Regions from separate parts of the Photorhabdus antumapuensis genome, predicted to be linked through region 1. Evidence: predicted binding sites of a transcription regulator. Region 1 holds the regulator's gene; each other region holds the start of a gene.

Region 1 (9,846 bases):
CATCTTCACCTGATTCATCAGTCATTTTCAGAACGCCAACCGGACGGCAACGGATCACAGAACCTGGTTGTAGTGGGTATGGCGTGGGAACCAGAACATCAACCGGGTCACCATCCAGAGATAAGGTGTTGCTGATGTAACCATAGTTGCATGGATAGAACATCGTGGTAGACATAAAACGGTCTACAAATAGCGCACCGGATTCTTTATCAATTTCATATTTAATCGGATCTGCATTTGCAGGGATCTCAATAATGACATAGATATCTTCAGGCAGTTCTTTTCCTGCCGGTACTAAGTTCAGGCTCATGAAAGTTTCCTTTATTTTAAACCAGAATAGAGTGGGGAGTATTATAGCCAGAATGATGATGAAATCTCATCATATCTAGCACCTTCTCTGTTAAAAATCTGCAAAACTGAGGAAGGCGGTGAGTACCGCCTTCTATTCATAATTAACCGATGAAATTACTCATCAGGGAACTCAGCCATAAAACTCTCGGCTTTTTCCACCATCGATTTACTACCCACAAAGAAAGGTATGCGCTGATGCAGTTTGGATGGAATGATATCCAGAATGCGGTTGGCGCCATCACTGGCTTTACCCCCAGCTTGTTCGGCTAGGAATGCCATTGGGTTACATTCATACAGCAGGCGTAATTTTCCTGATGGGTGGCTGGCGGTGCTTGGGTAAATGTAGATGCCGCCTTTCAGTAAATTGCGGTGGAAATCAGCAACCAGTGAACCGATATAACGAGTAGTATACGGGCGTTGAGTCGCTTCATCCTGTTCCTGACAATATTTGATGTATTTCTTTACTCCCATAGGGAATTTGATGTAGTTCCCTTCGTTGATGGAGTACATATTGCCTTTTGAAGGGAACTGTACTTTTTCATGGGACAAGCAGAACACCCCAAGAGATGGATCGTAAGTAAAGGCGTGCACACCACAGCCGGTTGTATAGACCAGCATAGTTGAAGAGCCATAAACAACATATCCGGCTGCGACTTGGCGGTTACCCGGTTGCAGGAAATCTTCTTCAGTGACGGGTTTGCCGACAGGTGTAATACGGCGGTAGATAGAGAAGATAGTACCAACGGAAACGTTTACATCAATATTTGAAGAACCATCCAATGGGTCCATCAAAACAACATATTTTGCATTTTCAGCGCGGTCGCCTTCGAAAATAACGATGTCGTCTTCTTCCTCGGAAGCGATACCGGCAACTTCACCGCGTGCTTTCAGTGCTGCTTTGAGTTTTTCATTAGCATACAGGTCCAGTTTCATCTGTACTTCGCCTTGGACATTGGACACACCGCTGGTGCCTAAAATATCCACTAAACCGGCTTTGTTGATATCACGGTGAATGATTTTTGCTCCGAGCTTAATAGCGGAAAGCAATGCAGTAAGTTCACCCGTAGCGTGAGAAAAATCATGCTGCTTTTCGACGATGAATTCGCCTAATGTTTTCATGACGAAAGTCCTGAATGTGATTTGATAGTGGTTTTAGAGTGTCCATTGCACTCTTACGCGGGCAGTTTAGCCAAAGAAAGGCATGATTCATAGGCTATTCCATTTCTTATCTTGCTTTTGATGGTTAGAATAGTGGCTAACTTCATGCTATGGAATAGGAAATCAATGCGTATTCATATTCTTGGTATCTGCGGCACTTTTATGGGTGGACTGGCAATTTTGGCTCGTTCTCTTGGTCATGAAGTGACTGGTTCTGATGCCAATGTCTATCCACCAATGAGTACCTTACTGGAAAAACATGGGATTAATCTGATTCAGGGATATGACCCGGCACAGTTGGATTCTGCGCCAGATATGGTCATCATCGGTAACATTATGAGCCGTGGGAATCCTTGTGTAGAAGCTGTGCTGGAGCGTGGGCTCCCTTATACTTCTGGCCCACAATGGCTGCATGATTCTGTTTTGCCAGAACGTTGGGTGCTGGCGGTTGCAGGGACGCATGGCAAGACAACAACTGCGGGTATGTTAGCTTGGATTTTGGAAGCTTGTGGTTATAAACCAGGTTTCTTAATCGGTGGTGTTCCGGGGAATTTTGAAACATCAGCTCAGATCGGGGAAAGCCCGTTTTTTGTAATAGAAGCTGATGAATATGACAGTGCTTTTTTTGATAAACGATCTAAGTTTGTGCATTACAGCCCACGTACGCTGATCATGAACAATCTGGAATTCGATCATGGCGATATTTTTGGCGATCTGGCTGCTATTCAGAGACAGTTCCATCATCTTGTCAGGATCGTTCCGGGTAGTGGTAAGATCCTTGTCCCAGATAACGATATTAACCTGAAACAGGTTTTGTCTATGGGCTGTTGGAGTGAGTTGGAACTAGTGGGTGAAACCGGTAACTGGCAGGCAAAAAAGATCAGTACAGACAGCCGTAATTATCAGGTGTTTTATGGTGGTAAAGTTGTTGGAGAAGTGAACTGGTCGCTGGTGGGTGAACATAATATGCGCAATGGGCTGATTGCAATTGCCGCTGCACATCATGTTGGTGTCCAGCCAGCAGATGCCTGTTGTGTTTTAAGTGAATTTATTAATGCCCGTCGTCGCCTTGAACTACGTGGTGAGGAAAACGGCGTTACTGTTTATGATGATTTTGCTCATCACCCGACAGCAATTCTGGCAACACTCGAGGCCCTGCGTAGTAAGGTTGGAGGAACAGCCCGTATTATTACCGTACTGGAACCGCGTTCAAATACGATGAAAATGGGTGTGAGTAAGAATGAGATCGCACCAGCGTTGGGGCGTGCGGATGAAGTATTCTTATTCCAGCCAGCTAATATTAAATGGCACGTATCAGAAATTGCAGATCACTGTGTTCAGCCTGCGTATTGGAGTGCTGATATAGATTCACTGGTGCATATGATTGTTGATAAGGCGCAGCCGGGGGATCATATTCTGGTTATGAGTAATGGAGGGTTTGGTGATATTCATGAAAAATTACTCTCTAAGCTGAATAAAAAAGCTGATCAATCCTGAGAATGGCAGCAGGAAAATGAATCGCGCCATGTTGGCGCGTTCATTTAAAGCTCTTGTTCGAACAACCCAAGGATGGCTCCACGCAGCTGTTCTGTTGTGGAATCTCTGGTGAGTGTAACGAAGATGGTGTCATCACCTGCGATACTGCCGAGTATACCTTCTGATTTACCAAGAGAATCTAGCAGACGAGCAATAAGTTGAGCAGCACCAGGGCTTGTGCGAATCACAACTATAGGATGGTTGTAATCAACGTCTAATACTAGATTTTTTAGTGGGCTAGTAGCAGTAGGAACACCAAGCTCAGCAGGCAGGCAGTAAACCATCTCCATTTTAGCATTACGGGTGCGAACAGCACCAAATTTAGTGAGCATTCTAGAGACTTTGGATTGGTTGATGTTCTCAAAACCTTCTTCCAGTAAAGCAGTGACAATTTCACCTTGAGAGCTAAATTTTTCTTCTTTCAATAACGCCTTGAAAGCTTTTACTAAATCTTCCTGTTTAGAGGGAGTGCGCATATTTCACCATATTCAATCAGCTATGAAGCTTTTATTATGCATATAAATGAATTTTTATGCAATAATAATGATTTTATAGCCGATTTGAACCGTGCGAAATTGGTCTTATGTTATATATAAATTCATAAAATATGAATATGGAAATTTGCTTTTTTTAGCTGGTTATCAGGTAAATATATTGTTAATCAAATGATGTTGTTCGGCGTTGTTGTTGGGTGTAAGGTATTTAGCCGATTATTTCGTAAAATCATAGGGAAATTCTCAAAATAGTGTCCGTTATCTCATTAACAGATAAGCATTTTGCCTAGAATACGGCGACTTTTGCGTCCCACGATTAGAGCGTAAGTCCACAATTTGGCTGTTAACAGATTGTTTTCAAAAACGTAGTAATCTATGGTTCTTAACTAGATGAATTTACAGCATTTTAAAGTATAAACGATTTAAGGAGTATCAGGATGAAAGTTGCAGTTCTCGGTGCAGCCGGTGGTATTGGTCAGGCTCTTGCTCTTCTACTAAAAACCCAGCTTCCTTCAGGTTCAGAACTCTCTTTATATGATATCGCTCCAGTAACACCTGGGGTGGCTGTTGATCTGAGCCACATTCCAACGGAAGTGAAAATTAAAGGCTTTGCTGGTGAAGATGCAACTCCAGCGTTGGAAGGAGTAGATGTTGTATTGATTTCTGCGGGGGTTGCCCGTAAACCAGGCATGGATCGTTCAGATTTGTTTAATGTTAATGCGGGGATCGTTCGTAACCTGGTAGAACAAGTGGCTAAAACTTGCCCGAAAGCACTGATTGGGATTATTACTAACCCAGTCAACACAACTGTAGCTATTGCAGCCGAAGTGCTGAAAAAAGCGGGTGTATATGACAAAAACCGCCTGTTTGGTGTCACAACCCTGGATGCTATTCGTTCTAATACTTTCGTTGCTGAATTGAAAGGTAAAAAACCACAGAAAATCGAAGTGCCCGTTATCGGTGGTCATTCTGGTGTGACAATTTTACCTCTGTTATCTCAGATCCCTGGTGTGAGCTTTACTGATGAAGAGTTGGCTGCCTTAACTAATCGTATTCAGAATGCTGGTACAGAAGTCGTTGAAGCTAAGGCGGGGGGAGGATCTGCAACTCTGTCCATGGGGCAAGCTGCGGCTCGTTTGGGTCTCTCTTTGGTCCGTGGCTTACAAGGCGAAAGTGATGTTGTGGAATGTGCTTATGTTGAAGGTGATGGCAAATATGCTCGCTTCTTCGCTCAGCCGGTTCGTTTGGGTAAAAATGGCGTAGAAGAGCGTTTGGATATTGGTGAGCTGAGTGATTTTGAACAGAAAGCACTGGAAGGCATGCTAGATGTATTGAGAAAAGATATAGAATTAGGCGAAAAATTTATTAATAACTAATTAATATATTTTATAAATAAACAATATATACCTATGAAACAATAAAACCGCTGGTATAGCGAATTACCAGCGGTTTTTATTCAACTAATGTAATTCGTTAGCTAATTATTTGTTTGTTCACGTACTTTCCTTTCTAATAATTCTCCAGTATTTGGATCAAAATAACGACTTGGCCAAATTTCTGAAGGGTGTATTTCCAGATAATTTGCAATTATCCATTCTCCCTTTGGCCACGGGCGAGATAGTGCATTCGCTAAGGTCGATGAGCTGAGCCCGGCTCTGCGTGATACCTCAGCTAAAGTTGTTCCCCGCTTGCGTAAAGCTGCAATTATATCGGCAGGATGCCAATCAGATTTCCTTGAAATCATTTTTAATCCTTATTTTTATTAAATTTGATGCCATATTAGTGGTATAAATAACAGGTACGCATGAGAGTAATAACGAACTTAAACCTGTTATTGAGAAATAAAATAGCATTATTTTTCTGAAAATATTTCCAAATTTTTTCTTAAAAGCTTCTTTTTTGAACTTGGTTACAAAAATAGAGAAACGCGATGAAAAAAGAGTGGTATTCGGCCAAGGAGTTAATCGGCGTGGGTGAGTTACCTGGATCACCACAAGGAGTTAATGCCAGAGCAAAACGCGAGGAGTGGTTACGTCAGAAAAGACAAGGTGTACAAGGTAAAGCAGTTGAGTATCACTACTCCTGTTTCCCGGAAACGACCATTACAGCCTTGGAGCTTCATGAATCATCTTCTGAGTATCAGGTACAGAAGCAAGATCCTTTATCGATTTGGGTTGGTGCTTTTCATCAGTTATCAGAATCTGAGAAACAGGCTGTGATAGCCATGATTTTACGGGATGGTATCAGAAGTTTTTTAGAAAAAATTTCTGTTATTTAACCCATTTTTGGAAATTAGAAATGCCAACTAACTTGGATTCTTCTTCATTATCCCGGTGCAAAGTGAGAAGAAAAGTATGAAAAAAGAATGGTACTCAGCTAAAGAGCTGGTTGGTATTGCCGGACTTCCTTCTTCGCCACAGGGAATAAATCTGATGGCAAGGCGGGAGGGATGGGAATATAGACGTAAACGAGGTGTTCAGGGCAAGGCTCTTGAATATCATATAAATAGTTTGCCTGAAGATGTACTTAATGTGCTATCCGTAGGGGAAAGCACTATTGATTATGCAAACAAACGGCAAGACCCATTCTTAATTTGGATTGAGGCGTACTATCAATTAACTAAAGTTGAGCGGGAAAAAATTGTGAAATTTATTCTTCGGGAGGGGCTCGCAAAACTTATTGGTTATATTGATGTAGGTGTTGAAGACGCAGAGAAAAACCTGGAGTCAGATTAACCCCAGGTTTCGTTCTATCTATCGATTAAGAAAGGCGTTGTACGGCAATATGGGCTAACCCCACGAGTGCTTGCTTGTATGGGGAGTTTTCCAGCGCCTGCAAAGCAGCTATTGCTTTATCTGCTTCTTCTTCTGCTCGTTTACGGGTATATTCCAGTGAACCGCACTGTTTCATGGTTGTCAGTACGGTTTCGAGTAAATGTCGGCCATTACCTTTTTCAATTGCTTCACGGATAAGTGCCGATTGTTCTGGAGTACCATGATTCATAGCGTGTAGCAAGGGCAATGTCGGTTTACCTTCGTTAAGATCATCACCGGTGTTTTTGCCTAATGTATCGCTGTCAGCATTATAATCCAGTAAATCATCAATTAACTGGAATGCAGTGCCTAAATAACGTCCGTAATTTTGTAAAGCCATTTCCTGCTCTGGGGTGGCATTAGAAAGAATTGCGGAAGAGTGCGCGGCGACTTCAAACAATCGGGCTGTTTTACTGTAAATCACCCGCATATAATCATCTTCAGAAATATTTGGATCATTACAGTTCATCAACTGTAAAACTTCGCCTTCAGCGATAACATTGGTTGCCTCTGACATCAATTTAAGAACTCGCATAGAGTTAAGAGCTGTCATCATCTGGAAAGAGCGTGTGTATATAAAGTCACCAACCAGCACGCTTGCTGCATTACCAAACATGGCATTGGCCGTCGCTTTGCCACGTCGCATGTCTGATTCATCCACTACATCATCATGTAACAGAGTCGCTGTGTGGATAAATTCAATTAATGCAGCAACAGTAATATGCTTATCACCCTGATAACCTAATGCTCTGCTAGCTAGGATGGCAATGATTGGGCGAATGCGTTTTCCACCACCACTGATTATGTAGTAGCCCAGCTGATTGATGAGAGTAACGTCAGAATTCAACTGACTAAGAATGGTTTCATTTACCGCTGCCATATCATCAGCGGTTAGCTTGATAATGGATTCTAAATTCATATTTTTTCGGCTATGGGTTTTAATGCAGAGCTGTGTTCATATTAACATTAAAATAGTTATTGCTGTGTCTTGATTGTACTCGAAAAACAGTCTAAATAAATGACAATTCAGCAACTATGTTTTTTTATCATCTGCTCTAATTCTGCTCTTGTCTTCTTAGGCTTTTTTGCGTAGAATTCGCGCCCTATTATGAATATTTATAGTGCGCTCTGGAATGATATTTAAGGGGGCGTGCGGAAAGCGGAGTTTATATGTACGCGGTTTTCCAAAGTGGTGGTAAACAACACCGAGTCAGCGAAGGTCAAACAATTCGCCTGGAAAAGCTAGACATCGCAACGGGTGAAACTGTTGAGTTTGACCAGGTTCTGATGGTCGCTAATGGTGATGACATCAAAATCGGCGCTCCTGTCGTTGAAGGCGTTAAAATCAAAGCTGAAGTCGTTGCCCACGGTCGTGGCGAGAAAATTAAAATTGTTAAGTTTCGTCGTCGTAAACACAGCCGTAAGCAGCAAGGCCACCGTCAGTGGTTCACCGATGTTAAAATCACTGTCATCGCTTAAGATTTAGGAGAGCAGATTAATGGCACACAAAAAGGCTGGCGGCTCAACTCGTAATGGCCGCGATTCTGAAAGCAAACGTCTGGGTGTAAAACGTTTTGGTGGCGAGTCTGTATTAGCAGGCAGCATCATTGTTCGTCAACGTGGTACTAAATTCCACGCTGGCAATAACGTTGGTTGTGGTCGTGATCACACCCTGTTCGCATTAGCTGACGGAAAAGTTAAATTCGAAGTTAAAGGCCCGAAAAACCGCAAATTTATCAGCATCGAAGCTGAATAAGTTTTTCGAGTTATACACCGAATCAGAAGCCCTGCATGTGTTGCGGGGCTTTTTATATTCTAAAGTACGCCATCTCTGGGTAACACAGCCATCCAGCACTGTAATGGCTATCATACGGAGAAAAAATATGAAATTTGTAGATGAAGCCAGAATACTGGTTGTTGCGGGGGATGGTGGCAATGGTTGTGTCAGCTTCCGTCGTGAAAAATATATTCCGAAAGGTGGGCCAGACGGTGGGGATGGTGGAGATGGTGGAGATGTTTATCTGCTAGCAGATGAAAATCTTAACACACTGATTGACTATCGTTTTGAAAAGTCTTTTCGGGCGGAACGTGGGCAAAATGGTCAGAGCCGTGATTGTACAGGTAAGCGTGGTCAGGATATTACGATTAAAGTGCCTGTTGGTACGCGTGTCCGTGATGTGGCAACTGGTGAGATTCTGGGCGACATGACTCGTCATGAACAGCGTCTAATGGTAGCGAAAGGTGGATTCCACGGGCTTGGCAATACCCGCTTTAAATCTTCTGTTAACCGGGCTCCTCGTCAAAGAACGATGGGGACTTCAGGTGAAACCCGTGAATTGATGCTGGAACTGATGCTGTTAGCAGATGTTGGTATGCTGGGGATGCCAAATGCAGGGAAATCTACATTTATCCGTGCTGTTTCTGCTGCTAAACCAAAAGTTGCAGATTATCCATTTACCACTCTGGTACCCAGCTTGGGTGTAGTAAGGATGGATAACGAACAAAGTTTCGTTGTTGCTGATATTCCAGGGCTCATTGAAGGTGCTTCCGATGGCGCTGGCTTGGGTATTCGCTTTTTGAAACATCTGGAACGTTGCCGGGTATTGCTGCACTTAATTGATATTTGTCCTGTTGATGAATCAGATCCTGTCGAAAATGCCCGGATTATTGTCAATGAGTTACAGCAATACAGCGAAAAATTGGCAGAAAAACCACGTTGGTTGGTATTCAATAAAGTTGATCTGTTAGAGCCAGAAGAAGCCAAACAGCGTGCACAAGCTATTGCTGATGAATTAGGTTGGGAAGGCGATTTTTACATGATCTCAGCGATAAATCGTCTGGGTGTTAAAGAGCTTTGTTGGGATATTATGGAGTTTATGAAAACCAAACCTCGTAATATGAGTACAACAGAAGATGGAGCTCAACCTGAGAAAGTTGAATTCATGTGGGATGATTACCATAAAGAGCAATTAGAACAGGTTTCGGAAGCAGACGATGACTGGGATGACGATTGGGATGAAGATGACGACGAAGGTATTGAAGTAATTTATAAACGCTGATTCTTCGGTCTCTCTCATTGCAGTTAAGGGCGCCACTTATTTGTGGCGCCGATTTTATTAGTTTTGTTGATATAAATCTTTATATAGCCGACTTTCGAATCGGACCAGAGGAACCCGCCGGCTGCGGTGCTCTTTTGGCGGTACGGCATAAGCAGAAATAAACTGCACGAAGGCAACTCGCTGACCGCTAGCCGTGGTTATAAAGCCAGCCAGATTATACACTCCTTGCAGGGCACCGGTTTTAGCCGAAACTTTCCCGTTTACTCCTGCTTCATCCAATCCTCCTCGGTATCTTAGAGTACCGTCATGACCAGCTAATGGCAGCATGGAAATGAAATCTAATTCTTGATCATGTTGAGCAATAAATTGTAATACTTCCATCATGGTTGCTGGGGTAATCAGATTATGGCGGGATAATCCTGAGCCATCTACCAT
Region 2 (9,846 bases), on a different contig from region 1:
GGTAAACTGCAAGGTACACCGAGTAATCCTCCAATTGCCAACCTGTGGCCACCGACTGGATCTGTGTTCGACAATCATAAAGAGTAACTATGTTTAATGCCTTATTATCAGAGCTTTGCCGACGTCTCGGACAGACCGAAGTGTCTCTGCACTCGGAGGGGCTTGATCTGCCGCTCGGCCCTTTTAGCTTGCACATCCGCCAACGCGATGAGCTGGTGACCTTGTTTATCCCACTAGGTAATGTTGAACCTTGTTCGTTGGCTACATTGGCCCACTGGCCATCACTGCAATTGAGTCGCAGTGGTGAGGGCGAGACTCTGCTCTGGAGCCGTGAATGGTTGGAGAGGCTGGATGCTGAGCTGTTGGCCAACTTGGTCGAGCGGATGTTACAGCAAGCCAGGGACCTTACGGCTACGGCCCCTATCACTGAAAGCCAAGAATGGCCGCCGTTCAGTATCCAAGGGACTTCGTGGCACAAAGTTTAGCAAAAATCGCTGTAAACTCTCGCCCCCCGTGGGCGGAAAGATTAGGCGAAAAATCTAAAGGGCTTTGAGAGATTAATCAGGTGCATTATTGCAAACTTTAATCAAGGGCGGTTTCCCGCCCCTGACAGATTGAAGAGGGTTTCAGCAAGTCAAAGGATGCTGATCTGTGCTGACATGGTATTCTGAGGCCAATTAGCGGAAGTGTTCTGGTATCTGAAGATACCATTCTGGTAGCCGTCGAGGTTGTATTCCTTAAGGAAACCAACCACAATTTGGCCTCCAGCACATGGCCAAGTGTAGTGTCCGTTTGTAATGCAAACTGGTGTAGAAGAGTACAGCGAGTATGGCAGTATACCGCCGTTCATCCAAGTAAAGGAACTGTATCCGTAGCCAATTTCCAGAACGGCGGCACGGAGCTGGTACCCTCCGTGATTGCAGTTCGTCACCGGTAAGTTGGAAGTGTATTCCCATCCGCAATTCGTCGAGCCAACGGCATAGACCCACATATTGGTTAGTGGAGGTGCGGGGACGTAAGCTACCTCAGACTTAGTGTTGAGCTCCTTCTCTTCGGCCCGGATGGGGCTTTCAGGGTTAGGCAGCAACTGGGATTGCGCTGTCAGGACATTTTGATTAGTAGGGACTTTCTGCGGTTGCTCTGTTTGGGCATAGGCATTGACACCGAACAAGGAAGCAAGAGATAGCAAAATGGCAAGTTTATTTTTCTTCATGATTTAATCCTCTTAGAAATTGGAAAGTGCAATTCTAGGGAAGTGAGCAAAAATCACATTATCAAAATTTATATATTTGTGAGGATTTAAGCGACTTATGTCGTGTGATTCCTTGTTTTATTGCAGATCTCAGAGAGTAAATGATAAGTATTTTTTCTTAAATCAGGCTTCGTCTGGTGAGAAATAGCTTCTTTTTTATTGTCTATTGAGCACATCTTGTACAGGATTGTCTGGAGAAACAAGATACCAATACCGTGCTCAATAATGTCACTACCGCCGTGCGGAGATTGTCTCCTGCTGACAGCGACTAACCTGTATTTCGCATTCCTGCGGCTATGCCGGCAATGGTTACCATTAAGGCTTGTTCAACCTGTGGATCGGGATGTTGTTGCTGACGGGAACGCAGTAATAGTTCTGCCTGTAGGACGTTTAATGGATCAGTGTAAACATTACGCAGGGCGATTGATTCTGCAATCCACGGTAAATCTGCCATCAGGTGTTCATCTTTGGAAATGGCTAATACCGTCTTAATATCCGCAGAGAGTTGCTCGCGTAGTTTCTGGCCTAACGGCCATAAGTTCTTATCTACCAGACGATGATCGTAATATTCTGCCAACCACAAATCAGCTTTGGCGAAGACCATTTCCAACATACCAATCCGAGTGGTAAAAAAAGGCCAATCACGGCACATTTCTGCCAGTACATCCTGTTTCCCATCATTTACAACTTTTTGTAGTGCAGCACCTGCACCTAACCAGGCTGGCAACATTAGGCGATTCTGTGTCCAGGCGAAAATCCACGGGATAGCGCGTAAACTTTCCACACCCCCCGCCGGATGACGTTTGGCTGGACGAGAACCTAAAGGCAATTTAGCTAATTCCTGTTCTGGTGTTGCAGCGCGGAAATAAGGTACAAAATCGGGCTGTTCACGCACATAATCGCGATACATCTTACAGGAAATATCAGACAGGGTATCCATCACCTGATGCCATTCTGGTTTAGGCTCCGGTGGAGGCAATAGGTTTGCTTCCAGAATCGCACTGGTATACAAGGCTAAACTACTGATAGTGACCTGTGGCAGACCGAATTTAAAGCGGATCATTTCGCCTTGTTCGGTTACACGTAGGCCACCTTTCAGGCTTCCCGGTGGTTGGGAAAGCAGCGCTGAATGTGCCGGTGCACCGCCACGGCCAATGGTACCACCGCGACCGTGGAACAAGGTCAGCGTGACGCCCTCTTTTTCACAAACGTTGATTAAGGCATCCTGTGCTCGGTATTGCGCCCATGCCGCCGCCATCACTCCGGCATCTTTTGCTGAGTCAGAATAACCAATCATCACCATCTGTTTGTCCTGAATCAGTTCACGATACCACTTAATATTCATCAATTGCTGAATGACATTTTCGGCATTATTCAGGTCATCAAGGGTTTCGAACAATGGGGCAACGGGTAAAGTGAACGGACAACCAGCTTCTTTCAGTAGCAAGTGAACCGCTAATACATCAGAAGGCACTTTAGCCATTGAGATAACGTAAGCGGCGATAGCGTCTTGAGGTGACTCAGCAATGACTTTACAGGTTGCGAAAACTTCTTGTGTTTCAGCGCTTGGTTGCCAGTTATGTGGGATCAATGGACGTTTGGAGTGCAGTTCATGCAGTAGGAAAGCCTGTTTATCCTCTTCTGACCAACCAGCGTAGTCACCTAATTCCAAGTATTGCGTCAGTTCGGAAATGGCGGTTGTATGGCGGGTACTTTCTTGGCGCACATCAATGCGTACCAGTGATAAACCAAAACAACGGATGCGGCGCAAAATATCTAATAATTGACCATTGGCAATGATTTCCATCCCGCAGGTTTTTAGTGACTGATAACAGGCGTAAAGTGGTTGCCAAAGCTGTTCGTTATCCACCAGCAAATCAGTTGGTGGCAGAACTTGTTCTCCTTTCAGTTGTTTCTCCAAATAGGTCAATGTATTACTGAGTTGTGTCCGCAATTTTTTAGCAATTTCTCGGTAAGGTTCTAGAATTTCATCACCACCTGCTAGTTTACGAACTTCTGGTGTACATTCAGACATGGATAGTTCAGAAACCAGAACCTGAATATCTTTCAGGAATAGATCGGCTGCTTTCCAGCGGCTAAGCAGTAACACATGACGAGTCACTTCAGCCGTTACATTTGGATTACCGTCTCGGTCGCCACCCATCCAGGAAGTAAAGCGGATAGGTACCGCTTCGACCGGCAAGCTGTAATCAATTGACTCTTCCAGCTGTTCATTGAATTCACGCAGGAATGCTGGCACACCCTCCCACAAGCTGTTTTCCACCATAGCAAACCCCCATTTCGCTTCATCAATTGGGGTAGGACGGATTTTGCGGATTTCATCGGTATGCCATGACTGGGCAACTAACTGACGCAGACGGCGCATAATGTTGTTACGCTCATAATCCGCTAGATCATCGTGATCGAATTGCGATAGACAGGTGTTAACAGCTACCAGTTTGTGAATCAATGTACGACGCGCGATCTCAGTTGGGTGAGCGGTGAGGACTAATTCAATAGACAGTTCATTTACCGCTTTTTTCAGATCGTTGTTACTGAAATCTTTTTCTTTCAAGCGGGTGAATAATTTCGCTAGCGCAACGGGGTTACTGGCAGCTTCACCATGTGGGGAGATGCTGTGATATTGCTCTGCGACGTTTGTCAGGTTGAGAAATTGATTGAAAGCACGGGCAACTGGCAACAGTTCATCATTAGATAGGTTTTGCAATGTAGATAATAGTTGCTGGCGGTGTGCTTCATTACCTGCGCGGGATGATTTGGATAATTTGCGGATAGTCTCGACTTTATCGAGAATATCTTCACCTAAAGCGTCTTTGATCGTGTCTCCGAGCAGCTTACCTAGCATGCTGACATTACTACGCATTGCAGAATATTGTTGGTTCATGTGACTCTTAGCCTTTATTGCTGGCAGAATGTTGATTCTGTTTCTGTAGAAAAATTTCATTTAAGTGGCGGAAAGTTATTTTTTTGTGTCGCCACAGTGTTGCATTGACCCTAAGCCCTCATATTCATATCAGAAAATAATCAGTTTGGGCGAAATTTCTAAAATTTAATGGCAGGCCATGTTCCATAAGTATTACTTATGCTCAAAAGGTTTGGGAAAGGTGCTTTTGTTGCTTGTTATAGTGTTTGAGTCCCCCTGACTTTTGGGGGACGAGTAAAACAATTAATCATTGCTTAGACAAAAATGATCTATTAACTGAGAAATTATCTTTCTGGTGGGTTCAATAAACGACATATCAATGAACTCATCCGGTTGATGTGCCTGTTCAATAGAGCCAGCGCCAAGGACTAAAGTTGGGCATACTTCCTGAATGAATGGCGCTTCGGTACAGTAGTTGACCGTTTCAGCCTTGCGGCCTAGCAGTTTCTCAATCACGTCAACCATCTTGTGATCGGTTGGGCATTCATAACCGGGAATAGGGGCATGTAATTCATCGATAGTTAAGCGGCCAGGCCAACGTTGCTTCACCGGTTCCAGGGCCTCGTTTAACAGCCCGTTCAGATCCTGTAACGTTAGTCCCGGTAATGGGCGAATATCCATATGCAATTCACAATGTGCGCAAATCCGATTTACCGCATCACCGCCATGAATATAGCCAAAGTTCATGGTCGGGTATGGAATGGCAAACGCCGGATTGTTGTAACGTTCTTTTAGCGTATTGCGTAGTTCAATCAGGTGACCAATAGATTCGTGCATCAAGTCAATGGCGTTTATACCACGGTTTGGATCACTGGAGTGCCCGGATTTACCAACAATGCGGATAGCGTTCGATAAATGTCCTTTATGTGCACAGATAGGATGCAATGAAGTGGGTTCACCGATAATAGCGAAATCTGGGCGAATAGTGGTACTTGCGGCAAAATAGCGGGCTCCCGCCATTGTCGTTTCTTCATCTGCGGTTGCCAGAATGTACAGCGGACGGGTTATTTTACTGACATCAATGTCCCGCAACGCATCAATAATAAAGGCGAAAAAGCCTTTCATATCTGCTGTACCTAAACCGTACAGTTTGTTATCGCGCTCTGTCAGGGTGAAAGGATCTTTCGTCCAGAGACCTTCGTCAAAGGGTACGGTATCAGTGTGTCCACATAAGAGTAATCCACCTGGGCCACGCCCCAATGTCGCGAGTAGATTGTATTTTCCGAGGGCTTCGGGGACGGGTTGTATCTCAATTTCGAAACCAACTTCCTTTAACCAACTTGCCAGTAGGTTGATGAGAGACTCATTACTTTGGTCAATACTGACATCGGTGGCGCTGATAGATGGAGTCGCGATTAATTGCCGAAATAGCTCAATAAATGGAGGTAATTTAATATTCACTGTTGACAGCCTTTATTCATGATAGTATCAATATTCATGCATTTTTTTTGAATAAAAATACATTATCCCGTTTGAATACTGAGCACAAGGTAAAGATATCCTATGTTGAATACGCTGGTTGTTGGTGCAAGTGGTTACACCGGAGCAGAGCTGGCAGCATATCTGCATCGTCATCCGCATACGAATCTGATTAGACTCATGGTTTCTGCTCAGAGCGTTGATGCAGATAAATGCTTCTCAGATTTACATCCACAGTATAAAGGCATTGTTGATCTACCGCTGCAACCTCTGACTGATATTATTAATGCTGCTAAAGGGATTGATGTGGTTTTCCTTGCCACCGCCCATGAAGTTAGTCATGACATTGCGCCGCTATTTCTGGCAGAGGGTTGCACTGTATTCGATCTCTCCGGTGCCTATCGCGTACAAAATGCTCAGATTTATCAACAATACTACGGATTCAAACATAAGCATACTGAATGGTTAGCACAAGCAGTATATGGACTTGCCGAATGGCAGGCTGAAAAAATCAAACAGGCCCAATTAGTTGCTGTACCGGGATGTTACCCAACAGTTTCTCAACTCTCCCTGAAACCGCTGTTAGAAAATAGTTTGCTGGATACCGGCCATTGGCCGGTGATTAATGCGACTAGTGGTGTAAGTGGAGCAGGCCGGAAAGCCAGCATGACCAACAGTTTCTGCGAAATCAGTTTGCAACCTTATGGAATATTTACCCATCGTCATCAACCGGAGATTGAGGAACATCTGGGAACCAGGGTGATTTTTACTCCGCATCTTGGCAATTTCGCGCGGGGTATTCTTGCCACAATTACCTGTAAATTGAAGCCGGGTGTTACCGCAGAACAGATAAATGAGGTGTATCGGCAAGCATACAAAGATAAGCCATTGGTAAGGCTTTACAGCAAAGGAGTGCCAGCATTGAAATCCGTTGTTGGGTTACCGTTTTGTGATATCGGTTTTGTTGTACAGGGTGACCACCTGATTGTTGTGGGTACTGAGGATAATCTTTTGAAGGGGGCGGCAGCTCAGGCAGTTCAGTGTATGAATATACGTTTTGGGTTTGAAGAAACTCAGGCATTATTTTAATTATTGACGTGAAGGAGTAGAGCAGATGGAACCTTTAGTCATAAAGTTAGGTGGTGTGTTACTGGACAATGAAGAAGCATTGGAACGCGTGTTTACTGCATTGCAGGAATATCGGCAAACACACGAACGCCAGTTGGTGGTTGTTCATGGTGGTGGTTATCTGGTGGATGAACTGATGCAGAAGTTGCAGCTACCGATAGTGAAGGAACAAGGATTACGGGTAACACCCGCTGATCAGATTGGGATTATCACCGGCGCATTGGCTGGTATCGCCAATAAGACCTTGTTGTCGTGGGCGACTAAATATCAACTTGCATCAGTTGGATTATATTTAGGAGATGGTAATGTGGTCACGGTTTCCCAACTGAGTGAAGAGTTGGGGCATGTGGGAAAAGCGATGCCGGGCGATGCTAAGTTGCTGAAAACGTTACTGGATGCGGGTTATATGCCCATTATCAGCTCGATTGGTGTAACGGATAAAGGGGAGCTGATGAATGTGAATGCCGATCAGGCAGCAACGGCGATAGCTCAGACGCTAGGTGCTGATTTGGTATTGCTCTCTGATGTTAGTGGTATTTTGGATGGTAAAGGGCAGAAAATCCCTGACATAAATGTTGAGAAAGCAGAACAACTTATTGCTCACGGCATCATTACTGACGGCATGATTGTGAAGGTGAATGCCGCTCTAGATGCAGCTAGGACATTAGATCGTCCGGTAGATATCGCCAGTTGGCGTCATGCAGATCAACTGACTGATCTATTTAACGGTGTTCCCGTCGGTACTCGTATTCTGGCTTAAATTAAGTCTGATTAATTTTCGGCAAAGCTTTGCTGATAAATAACAACGGAATTTCAAAGGGTAACTTCATGCATACTAAAGATATTAAAAAAATCGTTCTTGCTTATTCTGGTGGTCTGGATACTTCTGCCATTATTCCTTGGCTGAAAGAGCATTATGACAACTGTGAAGTTGTTGCGTTTGTTGCAGATGTGGGGCAAAGCCGTGAAGATCTGGAGGGCGTGGAGCAGAAAGCTTTACGCTCTGGCGCATCAGAATGTCACGTTGTGGATCTGCGTGAGGAATTCATTAAAGATTATGTTTATCCGGTACTGAAAACCGGCGCTTTGTATGAAGGTAGCTATTTGTTGGGCACTTCAATGGCGCGGCCCATTATTGCTAAAGCACAGGTTGAATTGGCACTGAAAGTGGGAGCAGATGCACTTGCTCATGGTGCAACAGGTAAGGGTAACGATCAGGTTCGGTTTGAAAGCACTTATACGGCATTAGCCCCTCAGCTACAAGTAGTCGCACCGTGGAGAGAGTGGGATTTGCGTTCCCGTGAAGCGTTGCTGGATTATCTGAAAGCGCGGGATATTCCAACCACCGCAACATTGGAGAAAATTTACAGCCGTGATGAGAATGCGTGGCATATCTCTACCGAAGGTGGCGTACTGGAAAGCACTTGGAATGCATCCAATAAAGATTGTTGGGTGTGGACAGTCGATCCAGAAAAGGCACCAGATGAAGCTGAATTGGTCAGTGTCACTATTGAGAAAGGTGAGGTTGTTGGGGTTAATGGCAAGGTAATATCTCCATATCAATGCCTTGAAGCGCTGAATATTCTGGGAGCAAAACATGGTATCGGTCGTATCGATATCGTGGAAAACCGGCTGGTGGGAATGAAATCTCGTGGTTGTTATGAAACACCGGGAGGAACCATTATGATGGCTGCGTTGCGTGGTGTTGAACAACTGGTTCTGGACCGCGATAGCTTTAAATGGCGTCAGCAGCTTGGGCTAGAAATGTCTTATGTCGTTTATGACGGACGCTGGTTTGCCCCGCTACGTCAATCTATTCAGGCAGCGGCTGAGACGTTGGCTGCGGATGTCAGCGGTGAAGTCGTGCTGAAACTCTATAAAGGTCAGGTGACAGCGATCCAGAAGAGATCAACAAATAGCCTTTATTCTGAAGCGTTTGCAACGTTTGGTGAAGATGAGGTTTACGATCACAGCCATGCAGCAGGATTTATCCGTCTGTATTCTCTCCCTTCGCGTATTCGGGCATTAAATAGTAAAGAGTAATTTCATCGTTCGTAGTTATGGAGGTAATGACCAGATCGTGAATTCATTCTTTGTATTTGATTTATTGAGTCTATTATCTCCATGTTGCGAATGAAGTTGCTGTTTATGAAAGGTAATCAATCACTCAGACATCAGATAATCAGGAACGAAAATATGGCACTCTGGGGCGGGCGTTTCAGTCAGAAAGCAGATCAACGGTTCAAACAATTTAACGATTCACTTCGCTTTGATTACCGGTTGGCGGAACAGGACATTACCGGTTCAGTTGCATGGTCGAAAGCGTTGGTAACGGTTGGTGTGCTGACCGTTGAAGAACAACAAAGACTGGAGCTGGCATTAAATGAATTGCTGAATGAGGTTCAGGCTAACCCACAAGCCATCTTGCAAAGTGATGCAGAAGATATCCATAGTTGGGTAGAAGGGCAGTTGATCAGTAAAGTTGGCGATCTGGGTAAGAAGCTTCACACTGGTCGTAGCCGTAACGATCAGGTGGCAACAGATCTCAAACTTTGGTGTAAAGAATACATTTCACATCTCCATCAGGCAATTGTGGAGTTACAGCAGGCATTGGTGATCACCGCAGAGAATAATCAGGATGCGGTGATGCCGGGTTATACCCATCTGCAAAGAGCGCAGCCTATTACATTTGCTCACTGGTGCTTGGCATATGTAGAAATGTTGGTCCGTGATGAAAGTCGGTTACAGGATACTTTAAAACGGCTGAATACTAGCCCGCTTGGGTGCGGTGCATTGGCGGGAACTGCTTATGATATCGACCGCGAACAACTAGCATCATGGCTAGGTTTTGCTTCCGCGACGCGTAACAGCCTGGATAGCGTTTCAGATCGTGATCATGTATTGGAACTGCTATCTAATGCCAGCATCAGTATGATTCATCTTTCCCGTTTTGCGGAAGATCTCATTTTCTTTAATAGTGGTGAAGCAGGATTTATTGAACTGTCAGATCGAGTCACTTCCGGTTCTTCTCTGATGCCACAGAAGAAAAACCCGGATGCACTAGAGTTAATCCGTGGTAAATGTGGCCGGGTGCAGGGGGCAT
Region 3 (9,846 bases), on a different contig from region 1:
AAATTGATTTTGAAATCAGCAAGGTTGGAGATTATCAGTTTGCCCTGCTGTTTGCTAATGGGGATGGTTTCTATGAAATGGAAAGGCGAGATAAGTTGTTCGGAAACATTGATAAGGATGGGGTTGCCGTCCCCGTTTCGCTTCGTCTGGTTAAAGACGGCAAGGTTTTTTTTGACGAGGAAATAAACACCGTGGGAAGTGGTTGGATACAATCCTTCGATTACGAAGAGAGAAGGGTAAATACGACGGTGCGAAACATTAAAATACTTGAGTTACCTCCCGGACGTTACTCTGCGGTAATTACCACTCTGGGGAATGTTTCTGCTTTTAATGGAATTGAGAGTTTTGTCGAGTTCGCCTATTATAATCCGAAAATTTAACGCGAATTACTTTATTTGGAGGGATGAAATGAAAATATTACAGGTACATGAAAGGTTTAAAATCTGGAGAAACATTATTATTTTTATGAGCTGCACCTTATTAATGGCATGCTCTAAGTACATTGATACTATATATAAACCGATTGATGTGTCGCATTCTGGGCAATCTGTCGAGATTAATTTTGAACTCAGCAAGCGCGAGGCTGGAGATTATCAGTTTGCCCTGCTGTTTGCTAATGGGGATGGTTTTGTTGAAATGCAAAGGCGAGATAAGTTGTTCGGAAATATTGATAAGGATGGGATTGCCGTCCCCGTTTCGCTTCGTCTGGTTAAAGACGGAAAGGTTTTTTTTGATAAGGAAATAAATACGGTGGGAAGCGAAGGAATACAATCCTTTTATTACAACGAGAGAAGGGAAAATACGACGGTGCGCGATATTAAAACACTTGTATTACCCCCCGGATCTTACTCTGCTGTCATTACCATCTTGGAGGATATTCCTGCTTTTAATGGAATTGAGAGTTTTGTCGAGTTCACTTATTACAATCCGAAAATTTAAGAAGATTTAAAATGGTATCGGTATAAACAAAGGAAATATCAAAATTTGGAGTGACGTGATGAAAATATTACAGGTACATGAAAAGTTTAAAAACTGGCAAAACATTATTATTTTTATGATCTGCACCTTATTAATGGCCTGCTCTAAGTTCATTGATACTATATATAAACCGATTGATGTGTCGCATTCGGGGCAATCCGTCGAGATTAATTTTGAACTTAGCAAGAGCGAGGCTGGAGATTATCAGTTTGCCCTGCTGTTTGCTACTGGGCGTGGTTTTGATGAAATGGAAAGGCGATTTAAGTTGTTCGGGAATCTTGAATGTGATGGGATTGCCATCCCCGTTTCGCTTCGTCTGGTTAAAGACGGCAAGGTTTTTTTTGACAAGGAAATAAACGCGGTGGGATACGGTTGGATACGTGCTTTCCATTACGAAGAGAGAAGGATAAATACAGCGGCGCGCAATATTAAAATACTAGAGTTACCCCCGGGACGTTACTCTGCGATAATTACTACCCTGGAAGATGTCCCTGCTTTTAATGACATTGAGAGTTTTGTCGAGTTCACCTATTACAATCCGAAAATTTAACGAATTACTTTATTTGGAGTGATGAAATGAAAATATTACAGGTACATGAAAGGTTTAAAAGCTGGAGAAACATGATTATTTTCATGAGCTGTACATTATTAATGGCTTGCTCTAAGCACATTGATACTATATATAAGCCGATTGATGTGTCGCATTCTAGGCAATCCGTCGAGATTAATTTTGAACTCAGTAAGCGAAAGGCTGGGGATTATCAGTTTGCTCTGCTGTTTGATAAAGGGGATGATGATGAAATGAAAAGGCGGCTTGAATTATTCGGTAGTATTGATAAGGACGGAGTGATAACCCCCGTTTCGCTTCATTTGGTTAGAAACGGCGAGGTTTTTTTTGACGAGAAAATAAACGCAGGGGGACGTAGCTGGGGACGTAGCTTCGATTACGAAGGGAGAAGTATAACTACGGCTGTGCGAGAAATTAAAACACTTTCGTTACCTCCCGGACGTTACTCTGCGGTAATTACTACCTTGGAGGATGTGCCTGCTTTTAATGGCATTCAGAGTTTTGTACAGCTCATATATTTTAATCCGAAGATTTAAAATGGTATCAGTATAAACAAAGAAAATATTAAAATTTGGAGTGATGTGATGAAAGTATTACAGGTATATGAAGGGTTCAGGAATTGGCACAGGATTATTCTTTTTTTGAGTTGTGCCTTATTGGTTGCCTGCTCTAAACCTAAACCGATTGATATATACGAACCGATTGATGTGACGCGGTCTGGCCAGTCAGTCAAGATTAGTTTTGAAATCGGCAAGGCTGGAAATTATCAGTTTGCCCTGTTGTTTGCGACCGGGGATGATCATGATGAAATGGAAAGACGGTTTAAGTTATTCGGGGGTATTGATAACGACGGGGTAATAATTCCCGTTTCACTTCATCTGGTTAGAAACGGTGAGGTTTTCTTTGACGAGAAAATAAATGCTGGGGGACTTGGCTGGGGACAGTCTTTAAATTATGGAGGAAGAAGAATAAATATGGCTGTGCGAAACATTAAAATACTTGAGTTACCCCCCGGACGTTACTCTGCGGTAATTACCACCCTGGAGGATGTGCCTGCCTTTAATGACATCGAGAGTTTTGTTGAGTTTGCGTATTTTAATCCGAAGATTTAAGGCGATTTAAAATCGTATCAGTATAAACAAAGGAAATATCAAAATTTGGAGTGATGAAATGAAAGTATTACGTATACATGAAAGGTTAAAAAATTGGCGAAATATTATTGTTTTTATGAGCTGTACATTATTAATGGCATGTTCTAAGTACATTGATACTATATACAAACCGATTGATGTGCCGCATTTTGGGCAATCCGTTGAGATTAATTTTGAACTCAGCAAGCGCAAAGCTGGAAATTATCAGTTTGCCTTGCTGTTTGCTAATGGGGATGGTTTCTATGAAATGCAAAGGCGAGATAAGTTGTTCGGAAACATTGATAAGGATGGGGTTTCCGTCCCCGTTTCGCTTCGTCTGGTTAAAGACGGCAAGGTTTTTTTTGATAAGGAAATAAATACGGTGGGAAGAGAAGGAATACGATCCTTTTATTACAACGAGAGAAGGGTAAATACGACGGTGCGTGATATTAAAACACTTATATTACCCCCCGGACGTTACTCTGCGGTAATTACCACCCTGGAGGATGTCTCTGCTTTTAATGGCATTGAGAGTTTTGTCGAGTTCACTTATTACAATCCGAAAATTTGACCTACATCTGTAAAAAAACAAGGAAATAATAAGTATGGAAAAGAAATATACCGTAACCTATAAAGTTGCTCCGATGGGGGCTAAGTATATTTATCAGGCCGATAAGAACGAGCACAAATCTGGGGATGTACATTCTTCATTCGGCGGTCATATGTGGTATGTTTTAAATGACGGCGAGGGGAATAAAGAGAGTTTTGGTTTCGAGTCAAAGCATGACCAAATGTTTGATGAAGGGCAAATAACGCCTTTTGATAATGCCGGCTACCAAAAGACCTCTTACGAAACCACCGTAGAATTGACTGAATTTCAGTACAACAGGTTAAAAGCTTTTTCAAAAGACCCATCGTTAGTTGGATTTGATGAAACACGTTATAACGTGGCCAAAAACAGTTGCGTGGATTTCGTATTTGCATCATTAAAAGCCATTGGCTATAACGAAAAAGGTTTCGAGGGAGAACTGTTCCCTAATAATAATCCGATACATTTGCGTAAAATGTTACAAAATAATGGAAGTAAAATTATTCGTGACAACCTGAGTCGTTATATTCGTTATATTCGTTATATTCGTTATATTCGTTATATTCGTTATATTCGTTATATTCGTTATATTCGTTATATTCGTTATATTCGTTATATTCGTTATAGTGATTTTTATTATCTGGACGATGAAAGTGGTCGAGCATGTTTATGGCTTAGGCCAGAGGATACGAAAATCACCCTACCGATGAAGCCATTGATTAACATTGATATCAAGCCTTCGCCACAACCCCAGCGGCAGATTCAGGGAGAAAGTAAGGCTCAACAGGATGTCACCAACGGTTATATCCAAAATTCAGCAACCCATAAAATATTCACCCTCGCAGGTATCCTCAATAAAACAGACTTCACCTCAACCCAAATGGCCAGCCTTGCTACAGGCGGCATTCGTCCCGTTGAAATGCAGCTCGACCCCAATGTACGACCTAACACTTATCTGTCGGAGTTCTACAAACCTTTCTACCAACCCGGGGACACTAGCAAGTTGGACTTCGGCCTGCGCAACGCCGTGACGTTGAACGGTTTATCGGCGATGACGACGTTCAACACTTATGTCGACCCGCTGTTATTGGATCTGGATGGCAATGGCGTGCACATGACCGACATTCGTGACGGCGTGTTGTTCGACATGGATAACAGTGGCACGCTTAAGCGCAGTGGCTGGGCCGATCGCAATACCGGAATACTGGTGATCGACGATGGTAGCGGTCAGATAAAAGATGTCAGCCAGATGTTCTCCGAGTACTACGGCGGTAAGGTAGGGGTAAACGGTGCCGCTGGCGAGAAAAAATTCAAAGATGGTTTCGGGGCTCTGGCTAGTGAAGATGTGAACAAGGACGGAGTAATTGATCAGAATGACCCGATCTGGAGCAAGCTGCGGGTTTGGGGCGACAGCACACACGATGCAAAAGTCGATGCGGGCGAACTCAAAACACTGGCGGAATTGGGTATTACCCAGATAAACGTCCGGGCTTCGAACAAAACAGAAGTTCGTGATGGGAATAAGGTCGTTGCCAGTGGGTCGTTTACTATCAATGGTAAAACTCAGGAAGTGCTGGCCGTCGACTTTCTTGGTGATACCGTTAGCAACACTCTGAGCACTCAGGGAGCTGGCACGAAAGTGACTTCCACCACCAAAGGCATCACTACCACGGCTTATGCCAGTCAGAGTCACACAGATGAAACCCTAAATGCCGAGCAACTGGGAGTAAGCAATCTGTATGGCGGCAGCGGGCACAACACCATCATTGGTGGCAGTGGTAAGGCGGTTATCTATGCCGGTCCTCAGGGCGACACAATCTATGCTTCCGAAGGCGGTAGTATCATTCACGCAGGTGGTGGCGATGATAAGATTTTCGGAGGCTTCGGTGATGACGTAATCGAAGTGGGCCACGGCAATGCTACGATTGATGGGGATGGTGGGATCAACATCGTCAGCCTGCACGGTAATCACGGCGACTATCGAATCACCTGTACCGACAGCGGATATATCGTGGCAGACAAGGTCGCTGGACGTGACGGCACGGTAACGCTGAAAAATATCCAGAAACTCAATTTTTCAGATATTTCGGCTGTTGATTTACAAATACCTGATGCTATGCCTGTCGAGGATGTCCTCACTCACGACAAGGACGGCAAGGTTTTTGATCGTACTCAGCCCCATCTGATTTCCGCAGAGAGCCTGCTGGCCAACGATCAACACCTCAACAGCCAGGGAGCCTTGCGCATTGCCAATGTTGGGGATGCGATAGGTGGTACGGTCAGCCTCACAGCCCAGGGCGATGTCTTGTTTACGCCGGACCCGCGTTACACTGGCTTGATCAGCTTCAAATACGGTGTCACCGATGCAGCCGGTAATCCTTCGGCATCGGTAGTAGACCTGAACAGCGGGGAAACAGCGCCGATGCGTGCCCCTGTCACGTTACTGACCCCGGAAGTTCCTCTCGATCCATTGGCTGCTCAGCAATGGTATTTGAGCGATGCCAATATTCTTCCGGTCTGGAAGGATTACACCGGCAGGCGATGGCTGCATTCGCGCCGCCAGCGCCTGCGACCGCAATGCTCGGCGATGTTGAGCAACAGAGGCTGCAACCTGTGCTGGCCGCCAACTGGAACTGATCGGTAATAAGGCCCGCGATGGTTATCGCGGGCCTTTATAAATAGGTGAATCGTGCTGTGTAACAAAACCTGAGGAATTCTCCTTCCTGAATGCTAATTGCGAGTAAAACGCACTTTTAGCATGAGGGGAAGATGGAGAGCAAACAGCTCGAAGAACTGTCATTTCGCTGGGCGTTCTTGCTTCTTGATGCCTATTTTTAGTCTCTCAATCGGAGCACCGTCTGCGGTAATCAAACAATATGTACGAGTCCAAAGTCCCGGTTTCCAGTCAAAACGGCTGATATATTCAGCATACTCTTTTCGCAAAAGTCAGCTTTTTCGGCATGAATACGTTTATTATTGTGGTTCCAAATTCAGCATAAGAATCTTAGAGCGACGCTGATAGTTGTATAACACTTGTTTCTGAATCGGTAGCATTGAGAGTTCTGCGGGTTCGAAACCTCGTTCCTGGAACCAATGAATACTACGGGTAGTCAGAACAAACAGTTTTTCCAGTCCGAACTGTTTGGCGTGCTCCGCAATGCGATTCAGTAATACTTCACCTCTTAAAGAGCTGCGGTATTTAGGATGAACCGCTAAACAAGCCATTTCGCCAATTTTCTCATCAGGATAAGGGTAAAGTGCAGCACAGGCGATAGTCAGGTTATCGCGTTCGATAATGATGAATTTATCAATTTCTCTTTCAAGTTGTTCTCTTGAACGGCGAACCAAAATGCCTTGTTGTTCCAGTGGGCGAATAAGTTCGAGAATACCACCAATATCATTGATATTAGCTCGGCGTATTTGTTCCGCACTTTCCATCACTATTTGAGTGCCAATACCCTCTCGGGAGAATAATTCTTGAAGTAGAGAACCATCAGCCTGATAACTTAATAAATGGCTGCGACGAACGCCACGACGGCAAGCTTTTACTGCACTCCGTAAAAAACGGACTGTACCTGAATAGTAGTCACCTCTAACTTCGAGCTTTTTAATCAGCTCCGGTGCTTGATTAAGAAAAATTTCCGATAGAATTTTTCCGTCTTCATTTTGTACACCTTGAGTAGAGCAGAAACCAATCAGTTTTTCAGCCTGTAGTGTGATAGATAACTGAGTAGCAACATCTTCAAATGCCAGATTAAAACTCTCTCCGGTGACAGAAACTGCAACAGGACCAATTAGCACGATTGCGCCATTGTCTAATTGGCGATTTATGGCATTCTCATCAATACGGCGAATTTTCCCGCTGTGGCAATAATCCACACCATCATCAACACCAAGCGGTTGAGCAATTATAAAATTACCACTAATGACATTAATATTGGCGCCTTGTAACGGGGTATTATTCAAGTTCATAGAAAGACGTGCGGTGATATCCAGTTGCAGCAAACCAGCAGATTGTTTGACTAATTCTAATGTTTTATTATCGGTTACACGGGTATGTTTGTGGTAAACCGGTTTGTAATGATGGTCTGCAAGGTTTTGTTCAATTTGAGGTCTGGCGCCATAAACGACAACCAGACGGATGCCTAAACTGTGCAGTAATCCTATATCGTTGATGATATTCGGGAAATTTTCATGAGCAATAGCCTCTCCACCAAGCATAATGACAAAAGTTTTACCACGGTGTGCATTGATGTACGGAACAGAATGACGAAATCCTTCAACTAACTCGGTGCTTCGTTCTTTCATAACAGGCTCTCGATTGAATTTTTATTCGTAATTTATGCTTTTTTATTCCTTTTGAGAGAAAATGGCAAGAGGCAATTCAGGTAAAAACATTTTGATATACATGTAGACGTTAATAATTTGCAAAATATAAAATGCTTTTCATTGACGACAGCATAATGCTGATTGGTTAGCGTTTTTCACTTGATCGTTTCACTTGGTGAATATCACCCTGAATGTTTGTATTTTATGAATGGAATATTAGTAGATGAGTCATTCAGATCATAATCTGTCACGACGTCGTTTGTTACAGGGAGCCGCAGCAATGTGGTTGCTTAGCGTTAGCCAGGTGGGTTACGCAGCGTCAGCAAAAATTATCGCAGTACGTATTTGGCCAGCATCTAGTTATACCCGTGTGACTCTTGAATCCAATATTCCACTCAAATATCGCCAGTTTGTGCTAAAAAATCCAAATAGAATTGTGGTTGATCTTGAAGGTGTACAACTGAATCATACTCTAAGCGGAATGGGGGAGCAGATTCAATCCCGTGATCCTTATCTTAAACTGGTGAGGGTAGGGCAGTTTAATCCTAAAACCGTTCGCTTGGTGTTTGAAGTTAAGCAATCGGTCAGCCCACATATGTTTACTTTGAAACCAGTGGCGAAATTTAAACATCGTCTGGTGTTGGATATGTATCCGGTTGCGGGAATGAATACGGATGATGATCCCTTACTTGCTCTGCTTGAAGAGTACAATAAAGGTCATTTGGCAGAAGATCTGCCAGTGGAAAGACCAAAGTCAGGCAAAGCAGGTAAAGACAGGCCAATCGTTATCATGCTCGATCCTGGACATGGTGGTGAAGATCCTGGTGCTATTGGCAAATATAAGACCCGCGAAAAAGATGTTGTTCTGCAAATTGCTCGTCGATTGAAAACGCTTATTCAGCGTGAACCGGGTATGAAAGTTTATATGACCCGCAATGAAGATGTGTTTATCCCGCTAAAAGTCCGGGTGGCAAAAGCGCGTAAGATGCGAGCTGATCTCTTCGTTTCTATTCATGCTGATGCCGTTACTAACCGAGTTGCTCGTGGTTCTTCGGTTTTTGCACTCTCGACTAAAGGTGCAACCAGTAATACCGCACGTTTTCTGGCCCAGACGCAAAATGAAGCTGACCAGATTGGTGGGGTAAGTAAAAGCGGTGATAAGTATCTGGATCATACGATGTTTGATTTGTTACAAACTGCGACAATCAATGACAGCCTTAAATTTGGTAGTGAAGTGCTCAAACGCATGGGCAAAGTGAATAAACTGCATAAAAATCGGGTGGATCAGGCTGGATTTGCGGTACTGAAAGCACCGGATATTCCCTCGATTCTGGTGGAGACTGCGTTTATTAGTAATCTGGAGGAGGAGCGAAAACTGAAAACTGCGCGCTTCCAGCAGCAGATCGCAGAGTCAATTTTTGCGGGCATCAAAGCTTATTTCAAGAATGGGGGTAATTTGGCGATTTGAACCTACCGCTATGGGTGATTTTTGCTATTAAAAAGGGAAGGAGGCTATTTTCCTTTAGCCTATACTCCTTCCCCCGAAAGCCTTGGCCATCTGGCGAAGAGCAATCAGTAACTCGGCTTGTTCGCAATCTTCAAGGATGCTGTTTAATAGCTCGATCGCGTAAGCCGGGTCTTTGCGAAACACCTCGGCCATTGCGTCGTCGTGTGATCTATCTTTCATTATTTGTTCTCCTATCTGCTTCTACACTTCCATTCACGCCAGTATGCACATGCTCTGGCTATGTCCGCGTCTTGCTTGCGTTTGTCGCCGCCGCAGAGCAACAGATATGGTGGTGATAAATCGATTAGGAAACTTTGTTTTGGGAATTTTTACGCTGAAACGCATAGAGAATTGGTTGCGGGGGCCGGATTTGAACCGACGACCTTCGGGTTATGAGCCCGACGAGCTACCAAGCTGCTCCACCCCGCGTCCGTTTTAATATTTTGAATAGCGAAAATTGGTTGCGGGAGCCGGATTTGAACCGACGACCTTCGGGTTATGAGCCCGACGAGCTACCAAGCTGCTCCATCCCGCGTCCGTTTAGAACCTGTTTTACGCTTTCCTGCATCACTAACGCCTGCTGGAATCGGTTCCATTCGCAAATATTGAACTGTTTTATCGTGTTGGTTGCGGGGGCCGGATTTGAACCGACGACCTTCGGGTTATGAGCCCGACGAGCTACCAAGCTGCTCCACCCCGCGTCCGATGCGGGCACTATACTCAGGATCATATCTGATGCAAGTTT

What was found. The regulator ArgR, encoded in region 1, controls arginine synthesis, uptake and breakdown. The targets are predictions, from matches to a motif close to ANTGAATAAAAATACANT.
Region 2: a site for ArgR is predicted at 5,644-5,661, ahead of argC (N-acetyl-gamma-glutamyl-phosphate reductase). Genes of this name have one in related genera too.
Region 3: a site for ArgR is predicted at 7,586-7,603, ahead of argA (amino-acid N-acetyltransferase). Genes of this name have one in related genera too.

What each region holds. Positions count from the first base shown of each region.
Region 1 covers NZ_JAHZMK010000021.1:120,656-130,501, reverse strand. Annotated here, with positions in the region: gene ppa (inorganic diphosphatase) at 1-310, opposite strand, end outside; gene fbp (class 1 fructose-bisphosphatase) at 466-1,470, opposite strand; gene mpl (UDP-N-acetylmuramate:L-alanyl-gamma-D-glutamyl-meso-diaminopimelate ligase) at 1,636-3,006, shown strand; gene argR (transcriptional regulator ArgR) at 3,051-3,521, opposite strand; gene mdh (malate dehydrogenase) at 3,977-4,915, shown strand; gene KZ793_RS08720 (helix-turn-helix domain-containing protein) at 5,017-5,283, opposite strand; gene KZ793_RS08715 (DNA-binding protein) at 5,470-5,817, shown strand; gene KZ793_RS08710 (DNA-binding protein) at 5,894-6,274, shown strand; gene ispB (octaprenyl diphosphate synthase) at 6,300-7,271, opposite strand; gene rplU (50S ribosomal protein L21) at 7,523-7,831, shown strand; gene rpmA (50S ribosomal protein L27) at 7,851-8,108, shown strand; gene cgtA (Obg family GTPase CgtA) at 8,236-9,411, shown strand; gene dacB (serine-type D-Ala-D-Ala carboxypeptidase) at 9,469-9,846, opposite strand, start outside.
Region 2 covers NZ_JAHZMK010000048.1:163,978-173,823, forward strand. Annotated here, with positions in the region: gene KZ793_RS17855 (hypothetical protein) at 1-87, shown strand, start outside; gene KZ793_RS17860 (hypothetical protein) at 141-485, shown strand; gene KZ793_RS17865 (YolA family protein) at 635-1,213, opposite strand; gene ppc (phosphoenolpyruvate carboxylase) at 1,521-4,157, opposite strand; gene argE (acetylornithine deacetylase) at 4,440-5,597, opposite strand; gene argC (N-acetyl-gamma-glutamyl-phosphate reductase) at 5,700-6,704, shown strand; gene argB (acetylglutamate kinase) at 6,730-7,503, shown strand; gene KZ793_RS17890 (argininosuccinate synthase) at 7,572-8,786, shown strand; gene argH (argininosuccinate lyase) at 8,940-9,846, shown strand, end outside.
Region 3 covers NZ_JAHZMK010000032.1:66,958-76,803, reverse strand. Annotated here, with positions in the region: gene KZ793_RS13765 (DUF5625 family protein) at 1-380, shown strand, start outside; gene KZ793_RS13760 (DUF5625 family protein) at 409-939, shown strand; gene KZ793_RS13755 (DUF5625 family protein) at 998-1,528, shown strand; gene KZ793_RS13750 (DUF5625 family protein) at 1,555-2,082, shown strand; gene KZ793_RS13745 (DUF5625 family protein) at 2,131-2,658, shown strand; gene KZ793_RS13740 (DUF5625 family protein) at 2,717-3,247, shown strand; gene KZ793_RS13735 (cadherin-like domain-containing protein) at 3,282-5,909, shown strand; gene argA (amino-acid N-acetyltransferase) at 6,239-7,573, opposite strand; gene amiC (N-acetylmuramoyl-L-alanine amidase AmiC) at 7,818-9,062, shown strand; gene KZ793_RS13720 (helix-turn-helix domain-containing transcriptional regulator) at 9,117-9,281, opposite strand; tRNA gene KZ793_RS13715 (tRNA-Met) at 9,454-9,530, opposite strand; tRNA gene KZ793_RS13710 (tRNA-Met) at 9,560-9,636, opposite strand; tRNA gene KZ793_RS13705 (tRNA-Met) at 9,726-9,802, opposite strand.